Regions from separate parts of the Lysinibacillus sp. GJ-1 genome, predicted to be linked through region 3. Evidence: riboswitches for the same ligand, from Rfam matches in the RefSeq annotation. Region 3 holds a riboswitch; each other region holds the start of a gene.
What was found. A riboswitch is a leader RNA that binds a small molecule or an ion and turns the genes downstream of it on or off. The one in region 3 is predicted to bind cyclic di-GMP.

Region 1 (7,766 bases), 800 kb from region 3:
GTAAACTTGTCATCATTTTGCTTTTGAGACAAGCGCCGGCCAAGCTCTATGGCAGCTAAAATTTGAATTGCCTTTACCTCCCCTATCCCTTTAATGGCAATCATTTCTTCAATAGTTGCATGTTTTAAATGGTGTAAACGTTCAAATGTACTTAATACACGATTCGCAAGTGCAAGAACTGATTCTTCCTTCGTACCTGTCCTTAATAAAATAGCTAATAGCTCCTGATTCGATAAGCTCATTGCACCTTGACGAAGTAGTCTTTCACGTGGTCGATCTGCCATATTGACGTCACGAATCATCGTTTTTGGTAAAACATCTGTTGGCAATAGCTTCACTCCTTCGCAAATTGAATAATATGCTTCGCTATCAATTGCGCAAACAACGCTGCAAGTGGTAAGCCGACAACATTGTTATAATCTCCTTCAATTCGTTTAACTAAAAGGGTTCCCGCTGTTTGAATACCATAACCGCCCGCCTTATCATAAGGGTCTCCAGATGCTACATAAACTTCTATAAGCTCCTGTGATAAAGTATGGAATACAACTGCTGTTTCTTCTACAAATGTTGTTTCTATACCATTCGGCTCAATGATGGCAACTGCTGTCATCACCGTATGACGCTTGCCTGATAAACGAGATAAGTGTGAAATAGCTTCCTCCCGTGTTTTTGGCTTATGCAGTAACGCATTGTTAAAAACGACGATTGTATCTGCGCCAATAATCGTTGCTGCTGGCACTTTCTTAGCTACATCTCGTGTTTTTAGCAGTGCCACACCTGTTACATAATCCTGCATAGTTGTTGCTTTTACACTTGTCTCTTCTACATCACTTGTTACAATATCAAACGGAAGGTCCAACATAGCAAGCAGTTCCTTTCGTCGTGGTGATGCAGAAGCAAGTACTAATTTATGATTTGTTTCAAACATGATTTCACCATTCCTCCTTCTCTCTATCATAACGGAGAATACGGTTTTTGAAAATTTTCAAAAAATCAAGATAACACTCATATAGCTAACTATTCGACTTAGAATTTCGTTTGAAGACAAGCATTTTTGGACTTATAATGTGCAAAAATTTGGAGACGCACGATACTTAAATCACTAGAAATAGAGGTTGCTGCCTTGCCAATACTTTGCCAATCAGCAGGAAGAGTGGAATCCTTCGTTGCCTCTTTAAAATTTAATTTTGTCGTATTTTTATCAGCTAATACTTTTATCACTTCAGCAATTGTCGCCTCCTTGCAACTTTCACCACTAACACTAAACACTTTTTTAAATGTTGGTGGGTCCTTTAAAAACACTAACTCACTTTCTTCGTTCACTATACTTGTCCATACATAAAACTTGCCCTCTACTTCTACAATTGCACTTTCTTGCAATGACGGATGTTCAGAGACAAATGCACTTGCACTTGCATAATTAGAAAATACGCCCGCTTGACTTGCAAAAAACATAGTTGAGTTTGCAGTACCGCTTGTTGTCGGAATTGTTGCGGAGTCTGCCTCTGTTTCAGTTTCGTTTTTCGCTACTTCACTTTCCTTTTTTAAAGAAAATTGGGTACTAGCTTGGAGAACACCTAAAAAAACTGCAACACCAAAAAGCCCGACAATACCACCAATTAGCATTGCACGCACTACTTGTTTTCTCACTACATGACTAACTATTTTCATACCTTCATCACCTCTTCCTTCAACTATCAAAACGAACATAAAAAAGACGACACTGTTATCAGCTGTTATTTCATATAAGTATATGTTAGAGAGTATGCTTAAATGCTAATTTAATGCATTACCATTAATAGAAATTGGTGAGGTTCTACATTATATTTTTTACCTTGTTATATAAAGTGTTTGCCTACGCCTCACTAGAGTGTGATTGTTGGCATGAACTTACATAAGTGATAAAAAAATAAAAAAGTCAACCCATTAGTGAGTTGACTTTACCTTTCTAATTAAACCTATAATTTTCATTGCTTACTAAATTTCAAAATAGTTAAATCAAAGACGTTAAAGATAAACTTTATTGTGACAAATCCAGCTAAGTTTAAAATGATAATATACGTAGAAAAATAAATTATACTTTTAACATCACTTATTACAGGCGGGTTGACAAACGCAATAGCAATCACAAAAGCCAAAATAAAAATAAAAAAATTACTATTTAAAAATTTCATAAGTAACCCCTCCGCATTTAAAATTTATTAGAGCCATCCATTTGTTTCACAAAAATCTGTAAAAAATCTAAGATTTTGCACCCTGCACCCTTTAATAATACGTTAGATCAACTATAACCGCACTTGCTGTTGGTGCTAAATACGTTGCAATAAAGTTTAAAATCGCAAGGATTGATGACTATCTTCCTTCTTACAATGATTAAGTAACTTGTGTCCTTTACCGTGTCAGGCACAAGCTACTTAATCCAATGTTACTTACAGCCACTGGTTACATAAATTGCATGGCGATTTTGTAACATACTGAAAGCAATTGACAAGCCGTTGCTCAAGTAACTATCCTTATCCTTCTAGCAATCCCCTATCTAAATCGCACGCAGGAGTGGAAAAACAGTTGTCACTCCCTATGTCCGCTTCCGTCAAGCAAGCTACCGCGCACTTCTGTTAATAAATATAAAGAGCCGGTTACGATTGTTCTACACTTCTTCTCTGATTGCTGTTGTAAAAATGGAATTGTATTTTGCAAAATTGCTTTTTGCGGGGCATAACATAATGCCAACATATCTTGTGCTGACATCGCACGCGGATTATCAAAATCAACAAAATAAAATGTCTCACTAATTTGCTCTAAGTACTGCAAAACTGCTTTTACATCCTTATCACCTAATATGCCGACAACAAAGGTAATAGACTCATTAGGAAACGCTTGGCGAACCGTTTCTACCAATTTTTCTGCACTAGCTGGATTATGCGCACCATCAAAAATAATATATGGCAACACCTCTTCAAATCGTCCTAAAATACTTGCCATTTCAATACCTTGGCGTATACTTGCCACGTTGATTGCTACATTTAGCGCAGTCGCAACTTCTAAAAATGCAGTAATGGCTAATGCCATATTATTCGCTTGATGAGGTCCTTTCATATGACGTGTAAGATTTGTGATATGTAAGTCCATAGTATCGTTTTTATAGTTCTCATAGTCATGCATCCGCACAATATGGAATTGATTGTTCAGCTCTAGAACAGGTGCTTGCTTTGCATTAGCTTCTCTCTCAATAATGTTCTTTGCTTCACAAGGTAAATCCCCGATTACAACTGGTCGATGCTGTTTAATAATCCCTGCTTTATGCTGCGCAATGCTTTCAATAGTCGGACCTAAAAATTTTGTATGCTCTAGCGCTATACTCGGAATAATCGAGACAATAGGTTGCACTACATTCGTACTATCTAGTAAGCCCCCCATACCCGCTTCGATTAATGCAATATCGACATCACAATGGACAAAATGCAAAAACGCTGCGACAGTTAAAAGTTCGAAATCCGTTAGTTTACCGCTAAGCCCCGCATTCTTCATTTGATGAAAAACGCGATCCATCTCTAGTGCTGAAATAGGTTGTTGCATTACTTGAATTTGGTCATGCACATTCAAAATGCATGGAGACATGAACTTGCCTACTTTTAAGCCATGTTCCTGCGCAATTGACTCTAAAAATGTTAATGTTGAGCCTTTGCCATTCGTGCCTGCAAGGTGCACAATTTGCAATGTTCTTTCAGGATTCCCTACAAGTGCCAATGCTTCTTCAATCGCTGTAAGCCCTGGCTTAATTACATCATCACTAGTTAAAGCCCATTTTTTCTTATAATCATCAAACTGAGGAATCATTGTGCTCCCTCCTGTATCCATTGGCGAACTTCAGCTATAAAATACAGCGAACCTGTAATCACAACAATATCTTGTTGGTCCTTATGTTGTATGACTTCACTTACTATATATTTCCAATTTTTGTTATATCGTTTGTCTTGATGCGTTGATAACATCGCTAACTGTTCAGCTGGCATGGCATTGGGTAGTCCAATTTGTGTAAAAGATATAGAAGTTGCTACTGCATCCATTAACGCAATACTATTGGCATGGTCTTTATCAGAAAGAGCTGCATAAATAAATCGATAGCGTTGAATTGGATAGACCTTCTGTAATGTTCGAATCAATGCGGCAGTTCCTTCTGAGTTATGAGCACCATCTAATACAATATTATTAGGGAACTGTTCAAAGCGACCTGCCCACTGTGCATGTTGTAGCGCTTGGCGCATTGACTCTTCGGATAAATGAATAAGCCCTTTTTCACGTAATAAATCCATCGTTGTGATAGCCAGACTCGCATTAGCGATTTGATGCGCTCCTGCCATTTTTAATTGAATGTCTGTGAGGTCAAGATGCGCATTGTGATAATGAAATGATTGCATGCCCATCTCCTGCTCCTGTGCAATCACGTTAAAATCATGCCCTAGAACAAGACACCTAGCATGACGTTCTTGTGCAACCTTTTGAATCGTAGCAAGTGCTTCTTTATTTTTAACACCAACCACTACGGGTACACCTTCTTTAATAATACCTGCCTTCTCAAAAGCAATCTTCGCATATGTATCGCCTAAAAAAGCCGTATGCTCTAAAGAAATCGTTGTAATAATGGATACAAGTGGTGTTATGACATTGGTCGCATCAAGTCTTCCACCGAGCCCAGTTTCAATTAACGCAAAATCCACTTCTTCATGTGCGAAATATTGGAACATAATAAGTGTGACGACCTCAAAAAAGCTTGGATAGTCCCCATTATAATTTGCCTCAATGATTGAAGCTACGTTATTCATATACTGTAAAAATTGCTCGTCCGGAATTTGTTTTCCATTGATGGTCATACGTTCATTGACACGTGTTAAATGTGGTGAAGTAAAAGCACCAACCCGATATCCTGCATTCTCTAGCATTTCTCTCAGTACATTTACGGTGGACCCCTTGCCATTGGAACCTGCCAAATGGATGGCGCGCAACTTGTTATGCGGGTCCCCTAAACGCGCCAATACTTCACGCATCATGACTAAAGGTTCACGTTTATGATCAACCGCCTTTAATGTAAAAATAAAATCTGTACATGCTTTTATCGTAGTAAACAAAAGAAACACTCCCTTTCACTACAGTATAAAGGGTGATTGGCACACAAACAATTCTGATACAAATTTAAAAACACACAGAAAACCACTGTAGGAGTGATCATTTGTGTGTTTTTAACTATTTTTTTTCAAATAAACAACAAATTATTGTAATTGATGGATGCCTAATAGCGCTCCCATATCATCTAAAATTATTTTTGCATCATTATTTAAGAGTGGCATAACATCCGATCTTTGCACTAGTTCTAACGAATTTTTTAATGTTCTTTTCAGCATCGAAATATCAAAATTTGAACAATACTCATTAATCTTATTTATCACTAGTAAATCTGTACGTGTTAATGAAATCTTCGTATCTTTTTGTCCCTTATTATCCGCTAAAATATGCTTAATAAGAACCCGTCCACTTGCATTTAATAGTCGATAATATTTAGCCTCCGATAACTTTAAAAGATTTGCTTCTATAATTCCCCTAGCGCTCACAAAATCTAAATCATCACAAGCTTTGTTTACTTTCACTACAATTGTTCCAATATTTCCTGACATAATAAACCTCCGTTATTCTTGCATTCAAAGTAAAAGACCATTCTACTCAACATAGAATGGCCATAAAATCAAATAAAAATTTCATTTAATGGTAACCAGGCGATCATAGTTTGAAAAATACTCATTTCTCTTCACCTTAGACCCTAGGCTTTGCGTCCTACCCTTTCGGATAGTTTGCCTTTATCTATTATACTAACTAAAATAGATAATACTATATATTTTTTCCTAACTCAATACATAACTTTTGATGCATAAAAAGAAAAACAGCAAATGACTATTTCGCCATCTGCTGTTTCTTCAAATCACTATGCTATTACATGTTTTTTAATTCTTCTAAACGTTTTAATACCACTGCATGTTTCTCTTCATAATCCGCTAATTTTTCGCGTTCGGCATTTACTAATGCTTCTGGAGCCTTTGAAACAAATTTTTCATTGGACAGCTTACCAGTGACAAGCTTCACTTCTTTCGCCCACTTTTCTAGTTCTTTTTCTAGACGAGCGATTTCTTCTTCTAGATTGATAAGACCTACAAGCGGTAAGAATAGCTCTGCTCCCGTTACTACTGCCGTCATTGATTGACTCGGAGCCTCTAAGCCTTCACCAATTGTTAACGGCTCAGGATTACAGAATTTTTCTAAGTAGGCTTTATTCGCTTCAAGAGTAGCAACTGTTGCACTATCTTTAGCAGAAATGAACAACGGTACTTTTTTGCTCATAGGTGTGTTAACTTCCGCACGAATATTACGCACCGAACGTATAATATCCATAAGGAGCTTCATATTGTCTGCTTCTTCAGCAAAGTGAAGATCCGTACGCACAGTATGCTGCCACTGTAATTGACTCACCTTCATGAGGTAAATGTTGCCAAATTTCTTCTGTGATGAATGGCATAAACGGATGTAATAGACGCATTGTTTGGTCTAATACGTAAGCTAGTATAGATCGAGTTGTTTTCTTAGCAGCCTCATCTTCACCATTCAGCGGTAGTTTCGCCATTTCAATATACCAAGAACAGAAATCATCCCAAATGAAATTATATAGTTCACGACCTACTTCACCAAACTCATAACGTTCTGCTAATGAAGTCACACGTTCAATTGTTTCATTCAAGCGCGTTAAAATCCATTTATCGGCTACTGATTTTTCACCAGTTAAGTCGATTTCATCATATGTCATTCCATCCATGTTCATAAGTGCGAAACGGGAAGCATTCCAAATTTTATTAGCAAAGTTCCAAACAGATTCTACTTTTTCCGTTGTATATCGTAAATCTTGGCCTGGAGATGAACCTGTTGCTAAGAAATAACGCAGTGAATCCGCTCCGTATTTCTCAATAACATCCATTGGGTCCACACCATTACCAAGTGATTTACTCATCTTACGTCCTTCGCCATCACGTACCAATCCGTGGATTAATACATCTTTGAATGGGCGTTGTCCAGTAAATTCAATACCTTGGAAAATCATACGAGATACCCAGAAGAAAATAATATCGTATCCTGTTACAAGCGTACTTGTTGGATAGTAACGTTGATATTCTTCATTTGCCTCGTCATACCAACCCATTGTAGAAAATGGCTATAGTGCTGATGAGAACCATGTATCTAACACATCTTCATCCTGTGTCCAATTTTCTGCGTCTGCAGGCGCTTCTTTACCTACGTAAATTTCACCTGTTTCATTGTGATACCATGCAGGAATTTGGTGTCCCCACCATAATTGGCGAGAGATACACCAGTCACGGATATTTTCCATCCAACGAGAATATGTGTTTTCAAAACGTGATGGAACGAAGTGAACTTTACCTTCCTCGTCTTTTTGCAGTTCTAAAGAGGCATCTGCAAGTGGTTGCATTTTAACGAACCATTGTGCGGAAAGATAAGGTTCTACAACTGCACCAGAACGTTCAGAATGTCCTACAGAGTGCATATGCTCTTCAATATTGATTAGGACACCTGCTTCTTGTAAATCGGCAACAATTTGCTTACGGCATTCAAAACGATCCATACCATTGTATTTACCCGCAAGTTCATTCATTGTGCCATCTTCGTTCATTACCAGAATACGTTCTAAGTTATGACGATTACCAACTTCA
Region 2 (7,766 bases), 300 kb from region 3:
CCGTCATTCATTTTAATGACTTGGTCTGTATACATAAGCATTTCTTCATCATGTGTAACCATTAACATCGTGATATTTAATGTTTTAGTAAGATTTCGAATTAACTCCATTACGTCCTTCGACCGTTTCGAATCGAGACTTGCTGTTGGCTCATCTGCAAAGAGCACTTTCGGTTTATGAATAATCGCTCGGGCAATCGCAACTCGTTGCTTTTCCCCACCTGATAATGAAGAAGGATAGGCATTTTTGCGATGATCCATCCCTACTAATTTTAAAATACGCTCTACCTCTCTTTGCTGCTCGTGTTTCTTTAATGGCGTTTCAGATACTTCCAACATCAGCAGGAGCTGTTCTTCTACTGTAAGAAACGGAACTAAATGTGCAAATTGAAAGACAAAGCCAAATTTACTTGCCCGTACTTGTCGAACTTGATCTGCACTTAATGTCGTCATGTTTTTCCCTTCAAAGATTACCTGCCCATCGGTTGTAGGTTGCAAACCTGCTGCAATCGTTAGCAAAGTACTTTTACCAGAACCTGAAGCTCCCACTAATGCTGTTACTTCACCTTCCTTCAGGGTCAGGTTAATGCCTTTTAATATTTCTTCCTGCACTTCACCATTTGTAAACGTTTTTCTAACATTCTCCATTGTAAATTGTGTCATATTAGACCTCTCCTTGTTGTATCGCTTGTAATGGTTGAATTTTTTTAATTTGGATCCCTGAAATGGTAGCCCCGATAAATCCAATAATAAGGAATACAATCGACAATTGCGTTATTGTAGCAAAACTTAAACTAAATGGCATTCCTTGTGGTGCAAACTGATTAAAAACTTGACTTAGTGTAATAGATAGCAGCAGAGAAATCACAGTAATCACAATCATTTGTGTCCAAATCATTTTGAATAACTTACTTGTTTTTAAACCAATTGCTTTTAAAATACCGTATAAGCCAATCTTCTGAACGTTCATCATATAGAAAAAGATTGCAAACAGCATGCCACTAATGACAACTAAAAACCAGACAATCATATTAAGAGACATTTGTTCTGCGCTATAACTCGGTATCGTATTTAAAAAATCACTTTTTGAAAAAGCTTGTAATCCTGTATACGCTTGTGAGGCATCCCCATCTGGTGTAAACACTAATTGCATTTCTTTAACTCGATAAATTTCTTGGTAATCTTCCATACTAATATAGGCAACTGGCGCATGACTATATTTCTTTTGTTCAACAAAATCTTTTACAATAAACTTGCCACTAAACTGATTGTTCGTTACTGTATCGCCTATCTGTATACCTTTATCCTTTAATGAGCTATCTAAAATAATTTCTTCATGTTTAACATTTGCAAATAACGGCGAATCGGTAGCTGTTACAAATGCCACGCTTTGTTGCTTTCCTGCCTTATCATTGATAAAGCCCATTTGAATAGAAAAGGCAACAGCATCTTTTTGTTTGCTTAAAATTTCATCTTGGGTACTGCTATCTATTCTAGACAGATTATATGTTTCATCTGCATCTTCATTCATGTAAAACTGCCCCGCTGGCAAATCTTTAATAAGCGCAGCATTGTCTTGCGATAATCCATTTGCCAAACCCGAAATAATAAAGGTTAATAAACTCACCAGAAAAACAATCGAACCTAAAATCACAAATCGCACTTTATTTTTCTTCATTTCTTTTAAAGCTAGGTTCATTTTAAACCCCTCCTATTTCTTTTTACATTCTTAGAATATAGAGTCAACATGAACACAACATGAACTGAAAATGAACGGAAGATGAACTAAACATTACAGTTCAATATCGCTGCCGCTTGCTATTCAAACAAAAATAAAAAACCTCCTACGCATAATGACGTAGAAGATTGTGTAAATGGTGATGGAAGCTCGTTAACCGCGGTAACGCTAAACGGCTAGAATATCGCTCCTAAAATGTTACAAGTAATGTTTTTGAATTACTCGCATTAATTTATTGGCATTTTCTTCACTAATTGAGAACATCGTTTGTCTAAAGTTAAAACCTTGTCCACAAATAGCTTTCATTTCAGAAGCACTTAATGGACGTTTTAATATACAAAAATCTTGTAAAGGTGTATTTGTCTCTGCATTAGCATAGCCATTATAATCTTGCTTGTTATATTTACCGGAACCTTTTCCGTATCCTACAATGCCAGCGCCGCTTTTATAAAGGAATACGATATCGCCCTTTTGAATCTTTTCTATTTTTTCTTGCCATCCTTTATGATAAGCCGCTGCTTTCATTCCAGTTAACATTTCATCTGTCGTTAGTGGATTATTGTTATGATTCGTGTTTAAAACGTAGGCGCTACTCTCATATTCTAAATAACTTTCAATTGGCGAATACATATTAAATTCAATATAATGTTCACCATTCACTTCAAATATCCAGTAGACAATGGCATCAATAGTCAAACCGTTCTTCTTCCAATAAATAATTGCTTCTACCGTTTGTTGGTCTAAGCCATTTGTCATAACAATGAAATGTTGCTTATTATTAAACATCTCTTGGGTAATTTGATTACTTGCATCTTTATCAAAATACTGCTTATGGGCATCCATTAACGATATATTGCCTTGGCTATATTTGAGGTATTTTTCATTGAGCTCATCGTAACTACTATTACCGAATAATTGACCATATCTCAATACTTGTAGCAAATTCTCTTGATTTGAACCCCATCTTTTCAATTCAAATATATATAAATCGCCATCTTTATCAACTGCTAAAATATCGGGTTCTTCTTGTCTTGGACGCTCGTTAAATATTGTCATTAAATCTTTGCTAGAAATAAAATCTTGCAGATGTTTAGATACTAACCTTTCTAAATCCTTCTCTTTCCAACCAATCGCATCAAGACTCACTCTTTTTACCTTTTCATAATCCCAGGAGGACTTATTTAATTTATATAACATGTAGACCATTTCCTTTCATTAAATAGTATCAAATCTATTATTTCACCTATTGTAAATATTTTCAATATCAGTACCCATGACATAAGTAGTTTACAGATAAACCATTTTTCTCTTACTAAAGTCTTTTACACATAACAAATGAACCACCATTAAATGACATTATTTTTCGCCCAATAAAAAAAACCTCGCCATTTTACCCGAATTATAGGTGGTAAAATATAGTGCAAATTGTACTTTGGCAATGATTTTCCTTATGCTATTCTTTATTGTAGAAAATTGAATAGGCAAACCTAAAGAAATTTAGGGACGCAAAGCTATAGGGACTAAGGTTTTTAATAACTATGTCTGCCAGTTGCCGAAGAGTACATACTACTTTTTGTTTAGTAAGGACGTAACACACAACCCACTGATAATTATATATTAATATAATTTACGAAAGGCATTTTTTAGTGCTATTTATTATAATGTGGGATTTTTTATGATTGCCTTATTTAAAATAAAGCTACTCTTTTTTGAGTAGCTTTTTTATGTACTCTGTAAGAAAAATGCTTAAGGAGGAATTTAGATGAAAGTAGTAAAGATTGTAACAGTATCTGCCCTTGCTTTAAATTTAGTCGGTGGTCCAATGAATGTTTTAGCCACTGAAAATCCAAGTGGAGATATAGTTAAAACTTCAGCCGAAGCTCGTACTAATTATTCCATCGCTTCGGTGAAAAAATTTGAATTGTACGGAACAGATATTTTAAAAGCATACGATGACGTATTTAAAATAGCGAAAGCAAACATTCAATCGATTACGAACAACGGCGGAAAATATGGAAGTTCTACTATAGATAAAGCGATTGATGGTGATATAAACAGCCATTGGGAAACAGGGAAACCCAATAGTACCTCCTTCACTAATGAAGTGATCATTCAGTTCCATGAAGCATCTACATTAAATCGAATTGTCTATGCAGCTCGTCAATCTTCTACAAAAGGAAAAGGTTTTGCACAGCAGTTTGAAATTTATAGCTCCACTACAGATACAGGCGATGATTTTACACTCGTTTCATCAGGACAATATACAGGTTCTACTGGAGATATCGTCGAAATCCAATTCAACCCTACAGAATTTAAACGACTAAAATTTGTTTTTACGAAAGCAAACCAAGATTGGGCAAGTGCATCCGAGTTTCAATTTTATAAAGAAGATTCTGTCTCTGACAAAATGGCGACACTCTTTACAGATAATACAATGAGCGCTGTAAGTGACAAATTCAACACCATAGATGCTATCAATCAATTAGAGGTCGAAACCCAAGGCCACCCCTTCTACGTACAATTCAAAGAAGATATTGACAATGCGAAAGCACTGCTAAGCAATGAAAAAATTACAGCGACAACTGCACTAACTTCGTCATTTAGCCATTATGCCAACGAAGCGTATTCAAAGTTATTTAGAATGGATAAGGCAAACATTAAAGAAATTACCAACAATGGCGGACACTATGCGAGCGCCGTTATCAAAAATGCCATCGATGGCGATGTTCATACATATTGGGAAACAAATAAAAGCAACACAGCTACATTCTCAAATGAAGTAGAAGTTGAATTTATAGAACCTGTTACATTAAATCGTATTATTTATGGAGCAAGACCTTCTGACCGTAAAGGCTTTGCCGAGGAATTTGAAATTTACGCTTCCCAAACGTCAAAAGGCGAAACCTATGAACTTGTCTCAACAGGTAAACATAACATGGTCGCAGGATTAGTAGAGGCAAAATTTGCACCGACGACATTTAAACGGGTGAAATTTAAATTCACTAAATCCAATCAAAATTGGGCAACACTTTGTGAATTAGCCTTCTATAAAGAAGATGCATTAGACGATAAAATGGCGCAGTTATTTACTGACGGAACGATGAATACAGTTTCCCCTGCATTCAACAGCATCGAACATATGAACGCATTAGAAGAAGAAGCGAAAACACATCCACTATATGCTACTTATAAAGACAATATCGAATTAGCTAAAAAAATAATGAACGGTGAAGTGGTTACAGAAGGAAGAATTATAGTAGCCGAGCAACACGGGGATATGGTCAAACATGCCAATCAACAATTGAAATTCGGCTTCGGTAACAATTTACAACCAACTGGCCTTGCTGCCCAACCGGGTGATCAAATTACCGTTTACGTTGACGCATCAACAACTGGTCCGTTACCACGCTTGGCATTTTCACAACAAGAAGGTGCTTGGAATAGTTGGCGACAAGGTGTCAGCTTAAAAGTCGGTAAAAACGTCATCACTGTTCCTGCCATCCCTAAAACTTCTTATAATAAGAAGGCCGTTACACCTGGTGGCACAATCTATATTGAAAATCCTTATACAGCGGAACAGCAAGGTAAAGCACCGACCTTAAGATTCGAAGGTGTTGAGAGAATTCCATTTGCAACAAAGTCTACAAACGTAGAGGAGTTCAAACAATTTTTAATCAACTATAAGAAAAAAATTGATGAAGATATAGCGAAACATCCAAATGTTGAAGATCGCAAAGTGCTTGATATTGTAGAAGTCGTTGGTGACCATTTATTTTGGACAGGTACTGCAACAGGTGCTTACAAAACCTATATAGAAAATGGCTATAGCCCGCTCCAAACCATTGAATCGTATAATCGCCTTATGGACGAATTATTTAAGTATTACGGTTTAGATGGGCGCAGTGAAAAACATGATCCAAAATTAATAAGAGAAAACGTACGACTTGCACAGCCTTATGCGTACATGTATGCAGCTGGCGATCATATTGGCACACTGGATGATGTTGTGGCTGATATTTTAGTTCCGATAGAAGAAAAAGGCGGTTCATGGGGGCTTATCCATGAAATCGGTCATCGTATGGATATAGGTGTACGAACAATCGGCGAAGTAACAAACAATATGCTTCCACAGCATATGTCAGCACTTTACGGGAAAATCGATGGACGCATTCCATATGAAGCGAACGTTTATAAAAACGTATTGAAAGAAAACACAAAAGATTATAACGATCAAGGTTTGTTTGAAAAACTAGCCGTTTACTGGCAACTTGAAATGTATAGCCCTGGCTATTGGGGAAAATTAAACGCTCTTTACCGCGAAAAAAATGTCACGCTAACAGATGGCGAACGTTCTAAACAACAATATTTAGTCGAGTTTTCTTCTGAAGCGCTCGGTTTAGATTTAAGTGAACACTTTGCTCGTCATGGCTTTGTCGTAACGGACGAAACAAGAGCAAAAACAAGTAAGTATCCAAAACCAGATAAAAAAATATGGTATTTAAATAATAGTGCGGTCGACTATAAAGGGAATGGTTTGAAAGGAAAAGCAGTAAACGTAACATTGGCATCCAACCAAGCTACCAAAACAAATACGCTCTATTTATCCGTTGATAAAGAAAAGCAAGATGACTTTTTAGGTTATGAAATTTTTAGAGATAATGAATTAATCGGCTTTACAAGTACTCAACAATTTATCGATCAACATATCGATAGTACAAAAAATTACACGTACAAGGTTGTTGGCTATGATAAACAATTAACTGCACTTCAACCAGTAGAAGTAAAGGCATTTACCCCTACCCTATCTATTGAAGATAAGGTTACAGTCAAGCTACATCAAACATTCAATCCTATGGATTATGTTAAAGCAATTTCCTATAGTGGCAAAGATATCACGAATACGGTCGTTATTAAATCGAACACAGTAGATATGACAAAAAAAGGAATCTACGAAGTTGTCTATGAAATCAACGATGAAGGCATCCAAGAAACAAAAACTATGACTGTCAATGTCGTAAGTGATATGCAGTATATTTCTGATATGACAGCTAGCTCTGCCAAAGTTGGTTGGGGTTCATTACAAAAAGATAAATCTGTTGCAGGTGGCACCATTACGTTATTAAGACAAGGTGTTGAGGCAACGTATGCCAAAGGACTCGGTGCACACGCAAACGCAGAAATCGTATATAACATAGAAGGTAAAGGCTTTACCTTCTTTGAAAGTTACATCGGTATTGATCAAGTGGCAAAAAGCAAAGCTTCATCTGCCACGTTTGAAGTTTGGGTCGATGGCGAGAAGAAATTTGCCAGTGATGTATTCAAAGCAAATACAGATCACGGCTACATCCATATCCCTGTTACAGGAGCAAAGGAAGTAAAGCTCATTACAACAGATGCCAATGATAGTGGCAATTCTTCAGACCATACGATTTGGGCTGATGCTAAGTTCGGTAAAGACTCGAGTCAACCTACTTTAACGCTACCTGAAGATTTGACGATGGTGAAATTAAACAGTGATTTCGATTTACTAAGCGATGTAACAGCAACTGATATCGAAGATGGTGATGTTAGTAATCAAATCCAAGTCACTGCCAACGGTTTTAATACGAAGAAAACAGGTACTTACCACGTCGACTATACCGTAACAGATAGTGATCATAATGTCGTCACAGCAACAAGAACTGTCTATGTTTATAGCGACGAAAAATTCGCCTCTGACATCGGTTGGCAATCGGCACAAACTGCGTATAGTACCGTCAACAAAGACAAAGCATCATCAGGCGGTTCAATTAAAGTATTAACGAATGGTGAAGTAAAAACTTTTGCCAAAGGTATTGGTACGCATGCGAATTCTGAAATTGTTTACGATTTAACAGGCAAATACTATGATTATTTCGAAACACTTGTTGGCATTGACCGCAACATAGCTGAAAACACTAACTCTAGCGTAACATTTAAAATACTTGCTGATGGACAAGAAATATATAACAGCGGCGTGATGAAATATCAAACAGAAGCAAAATTAGTAA
Region 3 (7,766 bases):
GCTCTATTCATAATGTATCTGAAACAGTAGCTGCAAGCAGTGAGGAATTAGCGCAATCTTCTAATGAAGTTCAGACAGGTACGGAACAAATTTCCTATACCATGCAAGAGCTTGCGACTGGAACAGAAACACAAGCCTCTACAGCTAGCGATTTAGCTGAAACTATGACAACGTTCCAACGCCATATTTATGAAACAACGCAAGAAGGCATTGAGTTGAAAGAGCATTCGGGGCAAGTACATGATTTAACAAACACAGGGAAAACATTAATGGTTCAATCTACACAACAAATGGCAACTATTAATGACATTGTGTTAGATTCCGTAAAAAAGGTAGAAGGTTTAAACGAACAGTCTGCTGAAATTTCAAAATTGGTTTCTGTAATCGATGAAATTTCTAACCAAACGAATTTGCTTGCTTTAAATGCTGCCATCGAAGCGGCACGTGCAGGAGAACATGGCAAAGGCTTTGCAGTAGTTGCCGATGAAGTGCGTAAGCTGGCAGAACAAGTACAATTCTCTGTGACAGATATTTCAACAATCGTTCATCGCATTCAAAGCGAAACAGGCAATGTCACAAATTCCCTTCAATCTGGTTATGAAGAAGTAAAAAAAGGAACAGCACAATTAAATCAAACGAATCATACATTCGATCAAATTTCTCAAGCGATCGAGGATATGAATAACAATATTAATGTGATTTCAAATAACTTAACAAAAATTTCCCAACATTCCGAAGCGATTAATGGCTCGATTGATGAAATGGCTTCTATTTCACAAGAATCCGCTGCTGGTGTTGAGCAAACAACGGCCACTGTTGAAGAAACAGCTGCAACAATGGATGAAATTTCAAAGAGTGCCAATCAATTAGCTGAAATGGCTGAAGAGCTAAACACACAACTACAAAAATTCACACTTTAATACAAGGAAAAAGCTATCCGAATGTCTTCGTGATAGCTTTTTTTATTAGGCTAGATGACATCTAGTATAGGATTATTGCCAATGTCGGATAGGTACTCGCTCTAATTCATAGTGCTTGATAATAATACTGACCTTTTGATACCATTGTTCACACAACGCCATTGCTTCGATATACGTATCATCTTCTATTGAAATGCCATCCTCTTGTTCTAAAAAGATATACTCTATAATTGGTTCGCTTAGATTGTCTACCACCATTTTTAAAGCTAAGTGGAACACTTCCTGTTCCTCACATGCTTCTTCCTCAATCTCCGCTTCTTCTACTAAAACATGATGGTCCCCCGCTAGTAAAGAGTCACTAAACAAACCATTACTAGTTCTTGCCACAATATGACCGTCCTCTACAATCGCTACCTCATAAATTTCATTAAAACGGACTTCTTTCTTTACTACTTCTGCTTCCCAATCTTCTTTAACTGCCAGTATAAGTGTTTTGGATTGCTCATTCAGTAATAATGCATGTAAAGCATCACTTGCAATGATGCCATGGGTATGAGGGATATTCTTTAACTCTTCTTCACTTGCACTTTTACGCTCCGCCATTATTCTAAAAGTATGATATTTCCATTTAATAAAACGTATTACGCCAATGATGACTAAGGTTATGCCAATTAAAAAGTACAATTTTTTTATGAATTCAGCATCCATTGCCATTGCTAAAAACAAATATATCGTACCTAACAATACTAGAAAGATTGTTTTCATTATTATCCCACTTTCAACAAAATAATAGATAGGGAAAATACATCTCTATAGTAGAAATCTTATTCAGCTATCTCTCTTTTCATGCTTCATTTTTGGATAATAAAAAAACACGAAACACTGGTATCCTCAAGTGTTTCGTGTTGTTGAACAAGTCTTTTTAAGCTAACACAGAGCTTATTGTTGTTTCACTAGCTCGTCCTTACTGCCTACATTATCTAATGTTTTATCTTTTTCAATTTTATGCATATCTAGCACATGTTGTGAAGGTGGCACAAGCAAACTGACAATCACTATCGTTATACCTGAAATGACTACTCCAGAGAAAACAGGTGCCTGCCATAATTCGTTTATTAAACCTATAAAGCCTTCAGACTGTATGGATAAACTAGGTACAAAAGTTAGTGTTGTGATTATATAATAGATCAGCCCGACCGATATACTTGCCCAGACAGCTGGCGTACTGACCCGCTTCCAAAATGGACCTAAGACAATTGGCCAAAAAATCGTCACGAATATTACGTCCCAAGCTAAGTAAGCTAAATCAATTACTTTTTGAAAGCTAACAGCCAAGATTAAGCCTAATACTGCACTGCTTAAAATCACAAGTCTTGAAAATCTCAATAAATTTTTAGGATTAGGATTACGATTAATAAAGTCTAAATAAATATTCTTTGTGATAATACCAGAAGTTGCAACATAACATGCGGCAACAGTCGACATTCCCATCGCTGCCATTGCTGTTAAAAAGATTGCAGCTAAAAGAGGAGGAAAGTATCCTTGTGCAAAGGCTAGCATTAACGTTTCTGGATTTGTGCTATTAGGATAAATTGTTTTAAAGGCTTCACCTAACATGCCAGGAATCCAACTAATCGCTATAATAACGATACCAGCTATAATCATACTGCGTTGTGCTACTTTTGGACTTTTCGCGGCGGCTACCCTTTGACCTAAGTCAACAGCAGGGATATCACCAAGCGCTAATACAAGATATAACGTCCAAAATTCAGCTCCTGCCTTATTAAACAATTCACTTATATTCCACCACTCCGGATTAAACGTCACATCAGGATAATAAATAAACACAAAAATGGTAATACCTAAAATACCAGCTACTGCTAGCGCACCTTGTACGATTTCTGTGTAGGCTACAGCCCATAAACCGCCAATTACAGAATACAGTGCTGTTAACGATACAAATAATAATGCTGCTGGAACAAAATCTATTTGTAGCAATTGCTGGATAATATACGTTCCACCAACCGTTAAAGCTGCTGCATTAAAGATTCCAAAGGCGATAGCCATTACAATCCCTGTGTAAGCTCCTAACTTTTTACTACCATATCTTAAGCCATAGTAGTCTGCTAATGTCCATCCTTTTAATCTTCTAAGCGGTTTGGTCCATATAAGCGCACCAAGAATCATACAGGTCCCTAAACCACCCATCGTCGCTGATCCCTCAAAGCCGCCACTCGTATAACCAGAACCGACAGCTGCAAAAAAGAACGGAGCGGCTAATAAAGCCGCAATTAAACTTCCCGTCACAACTGAGAGAGGCATGCTCCATCCGGCTACGATTAAATCTTCTGCCGTATTAACGCGTTTATACCCCTTATAACCAATATAATAAATAAAAATTAAGTACACGCTAAAGATTAAAATATTCAACATTTTTATTGCTCCTTAGTTCTTACATTATCCGTTCATCACTACTCCACCATTAGGCGTTAAAATCTGACCTGTATAGAAATCAGCGTTGTCAGAGGCTAAAAAAAGTACACTTTTTGCGATTTCCTCAGGTTGTGCCAAGCGTTTTAATGGATACTTTGCAGATTCCTCTTCAATATAGTTCTCTCCAAATTCTTGTAGGATATCTGTGAGTGTCCCACTAGGAGCTACAGCGTTTACTAAGATGTTGGGCGCTAATTCTCTTGCCAAAGCTTTCGTAAATGCATTAATGCCGCCTTTTGCAGCTGAGTAATGCGTAAACTCTTCACAACCTAGACTACCAATATCTGAAGAAATATTAATAATCTTGCCTTTGTTTCGTTCTTTCATTCGTTTCGCTGCTTCTCGGCAATTATAAAAACATCCATAAAGATGTACTTTAATCATTCTGTCCCATTGTTCGTCTGTTAAATCTAGCACGCTAGAAGCTTGTGCAAATCCTGCATTATTTACAAGAATATCAATCTGCCCGAGATGACTATCCATGTATCGGAACATGTCCTGTACTTGATGAGAGTCTGATACATCAGCACGGTATTTATAAGCTCGTACACCTAGCTTTTCAGCCTGTGCTCGCACTTCTTCTGCTTCATGATCGTCACCAATATAGTTAATCAATACATTGGCACCTTGTTTTGCGAATGCAAGTGCAATTGCTTTTCCGATGCCCTTACTAGAACCAGTAATCAGAACATTTTTTTGTGCTAAATTATTTTCCATTTTCATCATTCTCCAATTTGAATTTTGCTACAAGTGCTTGTAATTCTTGTGCTGTTATTCCTAAAGAAGAAGAAGCCTCTTTCACTTCTTGCATCGTCGTTAATTGCTCCTGTGTCGCTTTTGACACATTAGATGAAAACTCTGATGAAAGCTCCGCTGATTGTTTAATGTTATTGACAGACGCTGCAACTTCCTCTGACGAAGCAGAAATTTGCTGAGAGGCTGCTGAAATTTCACGAATTTGACTAGCGACTTCTTCCGATGATGTAAGAATTTCTTTAAAGATTTCCCCTACTTCATCTGTATATTCCATACCTGCTTTTACATCTGCTTTTCCTTTTTCCATCACGACAATGGAAGCATTTGAATCGGATTGAATCGTACTAATTAGATTGTATATTTCTGTTGCTGATTGCGAGGATTGCTCTGCCAACCTTCTCACTTCATCTGCTACCACTGCAAAACCTTTACCATGTTCTCCTGCTCTTGCTGCTTCAATAGCTGCATTTAAAGCAAGTAAGTTAGTTTGATCCGCAATTGCTGTAATAAGACTCACAATATCGCTAATTTTATTCGTATTAACATGTAAGCCATTAATGGTTTTGCCAATTTGTTCTACTGAACCATTAATTAGCTCCATTTGGGATATAACTTGTTGCACGACTTTATCTCCACGTTCAGAAGCAAGAGATGCTGCTATAGATGATTCGGCAGCAGTATTTGCTGAGTCAGCTATTTGTTGAATACCTGTTGCTGTTTCTTCCATAGCTGCAGCAGTTTCTTCTGTCATCACCATAGATGCTTCCGCATTCTCATTTATACGTTTCATATCCTTTGCAATATCGGTAGAACTGTTAAACGACTCTCCTGCATTGACAGTTAACTGACTTGCAGCAGAAGAAACATGATTAGATGTATTTCTAATATTTAAAATAATATGTTGCAAATTGGTAACCATCGTTTGAATAGATTGCGATAAGTTCCCTATTTCATCTTTTGTAATTTCTAATTCAACTTGTTGCAATTCACCATTTGCCACTTGATTTGCAACATCGACTACTTTCTTAAGAGGTTTTAATAGTCGATCGATAATTATGTAAAGTAAAATTAGTAAAATAATCAAACCAACAACTGCAATTGCAATTTGTTTTGTCATACTTGTTTTAATGATTGTATTTATGTAATCTGCGGAATAATCAATACCTAATAAGGCGATCATTTTGCCATTATCATCTTTAATAGGGGTAAATACTGTTCTCCAAGCACCAAATTGATCTTCGAATACGTTCGTCACTTCAGACTGATTACTGTCAATTGCACGCTTAGCTGTTGCTACATGTTCATCTGCTAAATCTTCGAAAATCTCACCAGCTTCATAAACCTCATTCAAGTTGGATGTATACCCTATCGGATTAACACCTTTATCTTTCATATCCCAAATATAACTCCAGCTCATTATCCCCTGTTCTTCCTGAATCATATCTAGCTGTTTTTGGAGATTTTTAAAATCGGGATTACTTTCCCCTTTTTCAGTTAATAAATGTTTTATCTGATCACTATCGAGATTCATAGCTGTCAATATACCAACACTTTTTAACTCTTGTTCCAAATCTACATTCATTCTTTTGTTAAGCTCACTAATACTTTGCGTTGTAACGATAGAAATCAACATTAAAACAATAATTGAAACTGTAAGTAATAATTTGTTTTTCAATGAAACATTTTTTAAAAATTGCATAGATAATTCCTCCTCTTTATATTTTATAGGTCAAAAAAAAATAACCTATTTCAAAAGAAATAGGTTATTAAAGATAAAAAAATAATAAATCCCAATAACTACTAATCTTTTGCAACCCAGCCATCATAGCGTTATCTGCCTTAGACCTGTAGCTTTGCGTCTCTACCTTTCAGTAGATTTGCCCTTATTTCTCCTCAAATTAACATAATAGTAAAAAATAATCAATACAGCTTCCAAAATTACTATTTAGTCCATGCTCTTATTTTACTACTTATGTACAAACAATGAAATAATTACTATGTAAAAATATTCTTCTTTATTGTAAAAAGTCCTGACAAAAAATAAGCAGCGACAACGTAAACATACGTTATTGCTGCTTAAATTTCTGATAAACACTTACCCCTAAATGTTTATTCAATTATGCAAGTTGTGTTACGAGTAAGACAGCTGGAATAAAGGATAATGCAAAAACGCACATATACCATACAGAAGTACGGCGTAATGAAAAACGAACTTTTTTACGTTCTGCATAAAAAATGTCTAACATAACAGCAACTATTAATGGAATACTAATGCAAGAAATAGCAATTAAAATAAAATCAAAAAATATCATAAAAAGCACCCCTCTATTCATGAACATTTCTTTTCCCTTTGTGACAACTTTGTGTCAATTTCATTGTACAAAATTCCGTCACATTTATCAACTGTTCAAAGAAAATAATGGTGATTTTACAATTTATTTTTTATTGCTTTTATTGTTATTATGTACTTCATCCAATACAAACAAAGGCGGGACGCTTACTGTAGGTAAGCATCCGACCACAATTCGCTTTAACAATTTAATACTTAATCTCTATATTTATATGTTAAACCTTTTAAAAAGTTTCTCACAAAGCGATCGCCACATTCTTTGTAATTACGATGACTAGGATTTCTTAAAATCGCACCTAACTCACCTTTCGATACTGTTACGCCACCTTCATATAAAATATCAAGCATATCTTCCGTTGTTAAAGCCATTGCAATTTTCACTTTTTTCAAAAGCATATTATTTGGGCTTTCTTTCCCTGTAACCGGTGGTGTCCCTTCCTGTTGACCTTGTTTTGATTGTTGAGGGCCACGTTTAAAAGTAATTAAACCATTTAAAAATGCCTCTACCATTTTGTTATTACATTTAATGTAATTCTCTGGGATATCTTCTTCATCTTCTTTAATTTTGATAAGCATGTTTAATACATCCTCTTTAGTGTATTTCATGCCACCAAGCTTAAAAATTTCTACCATATCCGTATTTTTAATATCTAGTGCATATCGTAAACGAATCAAAATATCATTATTCGTCATAGCAAAACCTCCTTGATTTCCTTGCAAAATCTGAATTTATAAGAGCCAGGCTTTATTATAACAGAGTAAATTGTATTTTTAGCTAGCTTTGCAATTATTCCTCGCCTATAGTATGTAGATTGCACATTTCCTTGTTTTTAAATGTATGAAAATCAAACTGCCGACCATTCTAATAGCACAAGGAGGTGAGAAAAATGGCTAATAAAAATCGAAGTTCCAATAAACTTCAAGTTCCTGGTGTACAAGAAGCTGTTAATCAAATGAAATATGAAATCGCACAAGAATTCGGCGTACAACTTGGGCCAGATGCTTCTTCTCGCGCGAACGGTTCCGTAGGTGGAGAAATCACGAAACGACTTGTAGAAATGGCTGAAAAAAGACAAAAATAAATAAAAGGTGCCAGGCACTAAAACAATTCAGAATTGTTTTAGTACCTGGCACTTACTTTCTTGCCCCTTTTATCATGACGAAGATGAATACTAATAAAAGAATAAGTAATGCACCTATAATTACGTATCCGACCATACTTGTTATTCCCAAAACACTAATACTCC

Region 1: linked by a shared signal. The riboswitch ahead of LO754_RS16455 (hypothetical protein) and the one ahead of LO754_RS20525 (methyl-accepting chemotaxis protein) in region 3 are both predicted to bind cyclic di-GMP.
Region 2: linked by a shared signal. The riboswitch ahead of LO754_RS18900 (NPCBM/NEW2 domain-containing protein) and the one ahead of LO754_RS20525 (methyl-accepting chemotaxis protein) in region 3 are both predicted to bind cyclic di-GMP.

The regions. Positions count from the first base shown of each region.
Region 1 is NZ_CP088912.1:3,304,992-3,312,757, forward strand. Features, by position in the region: gene radC (RadC family protein) at 1-302, opposite strand, end outside; gene LO754_RS16435 (Maf family protein) at 335-928, opposite strand; gene LO754_RS16440 (hypothetical protein) at 1,027-1,671, opposite strand; gene LO754_RS16445 (bifunctional folylpolyglutamate synthase/dihydrofolate synthase) at 2,569-3,837, opposite strand; gene LO754_RS16450 (bifunctional folylpolyglutamate synthase/dihydrofolate synthase) at 3,834-5,126, opposite strand; gene LO754_RS16455 (hypothetical protein) at 5,268-5,669, opposite strand; cyclic di-GMP riboswitch class I at 5,757-5,858, opposite strand; partial or broken gene LO754_RS16460 (valine--tRNA ligase) at 5,983-7,766, opposite strand, start outside.
Region 2 is NZ_CP088912.1:3,803,263-3,811,028, forward strand. Features, by position in the region: gene LO754_RS18885 (ABC transporter ATP-binding protein) at 1-662, opposite strand, end outside; gene LO754_RS18890 (ABC transporter permease) at 664-1,698, opposite strand; gene LO754_RS18895 (hypothetical protein) at 1,936-2,934, opposite strand; cyclic di-GMP riboswitch class I at 3,208-3,294, shown strand; gene LO754_RS18900 (NPCBM/NEW2 domain-containing protein) at 3,500-7,766, shown strand, end outside.
Region 3 is NZ_CP088912.1:4,106,593-4,114,358, forward strand. Features, by position in the region: gene LO754_RS20505 (methyl-accepting chemotaxis protein) at 1-920, shown strand, start outside; gene LO754_RS20510 (hypothetical protein) at 993-1,685, opposite strand; gene LO754_RS20515 (sodium:solute symporter family protein) at 1,860-3,353, opposite strand; gene LO754_RS20520 (SDR family NAD(P)-dependent oxidoreductase) at 3,378-4,130, opposite strand; gene LO754_RS20525 (methyl-accepting chemotaxis protein) at 4,120-5,868, opposite strand; cyclic di-GMP riboswitch class I at 5,976-6,061, opposite strand; gene LO754_RS20530 (hypothetical protein) at 6,287-6,481, opposite strand; gene LO754_RS20535 (DUF1456 family protein) at 6,715-7,212, opposite strand; gene LO754_RS20540 (alpha/beta-type small acid-soluble spore protein) at 7,407-7,601, shown strand.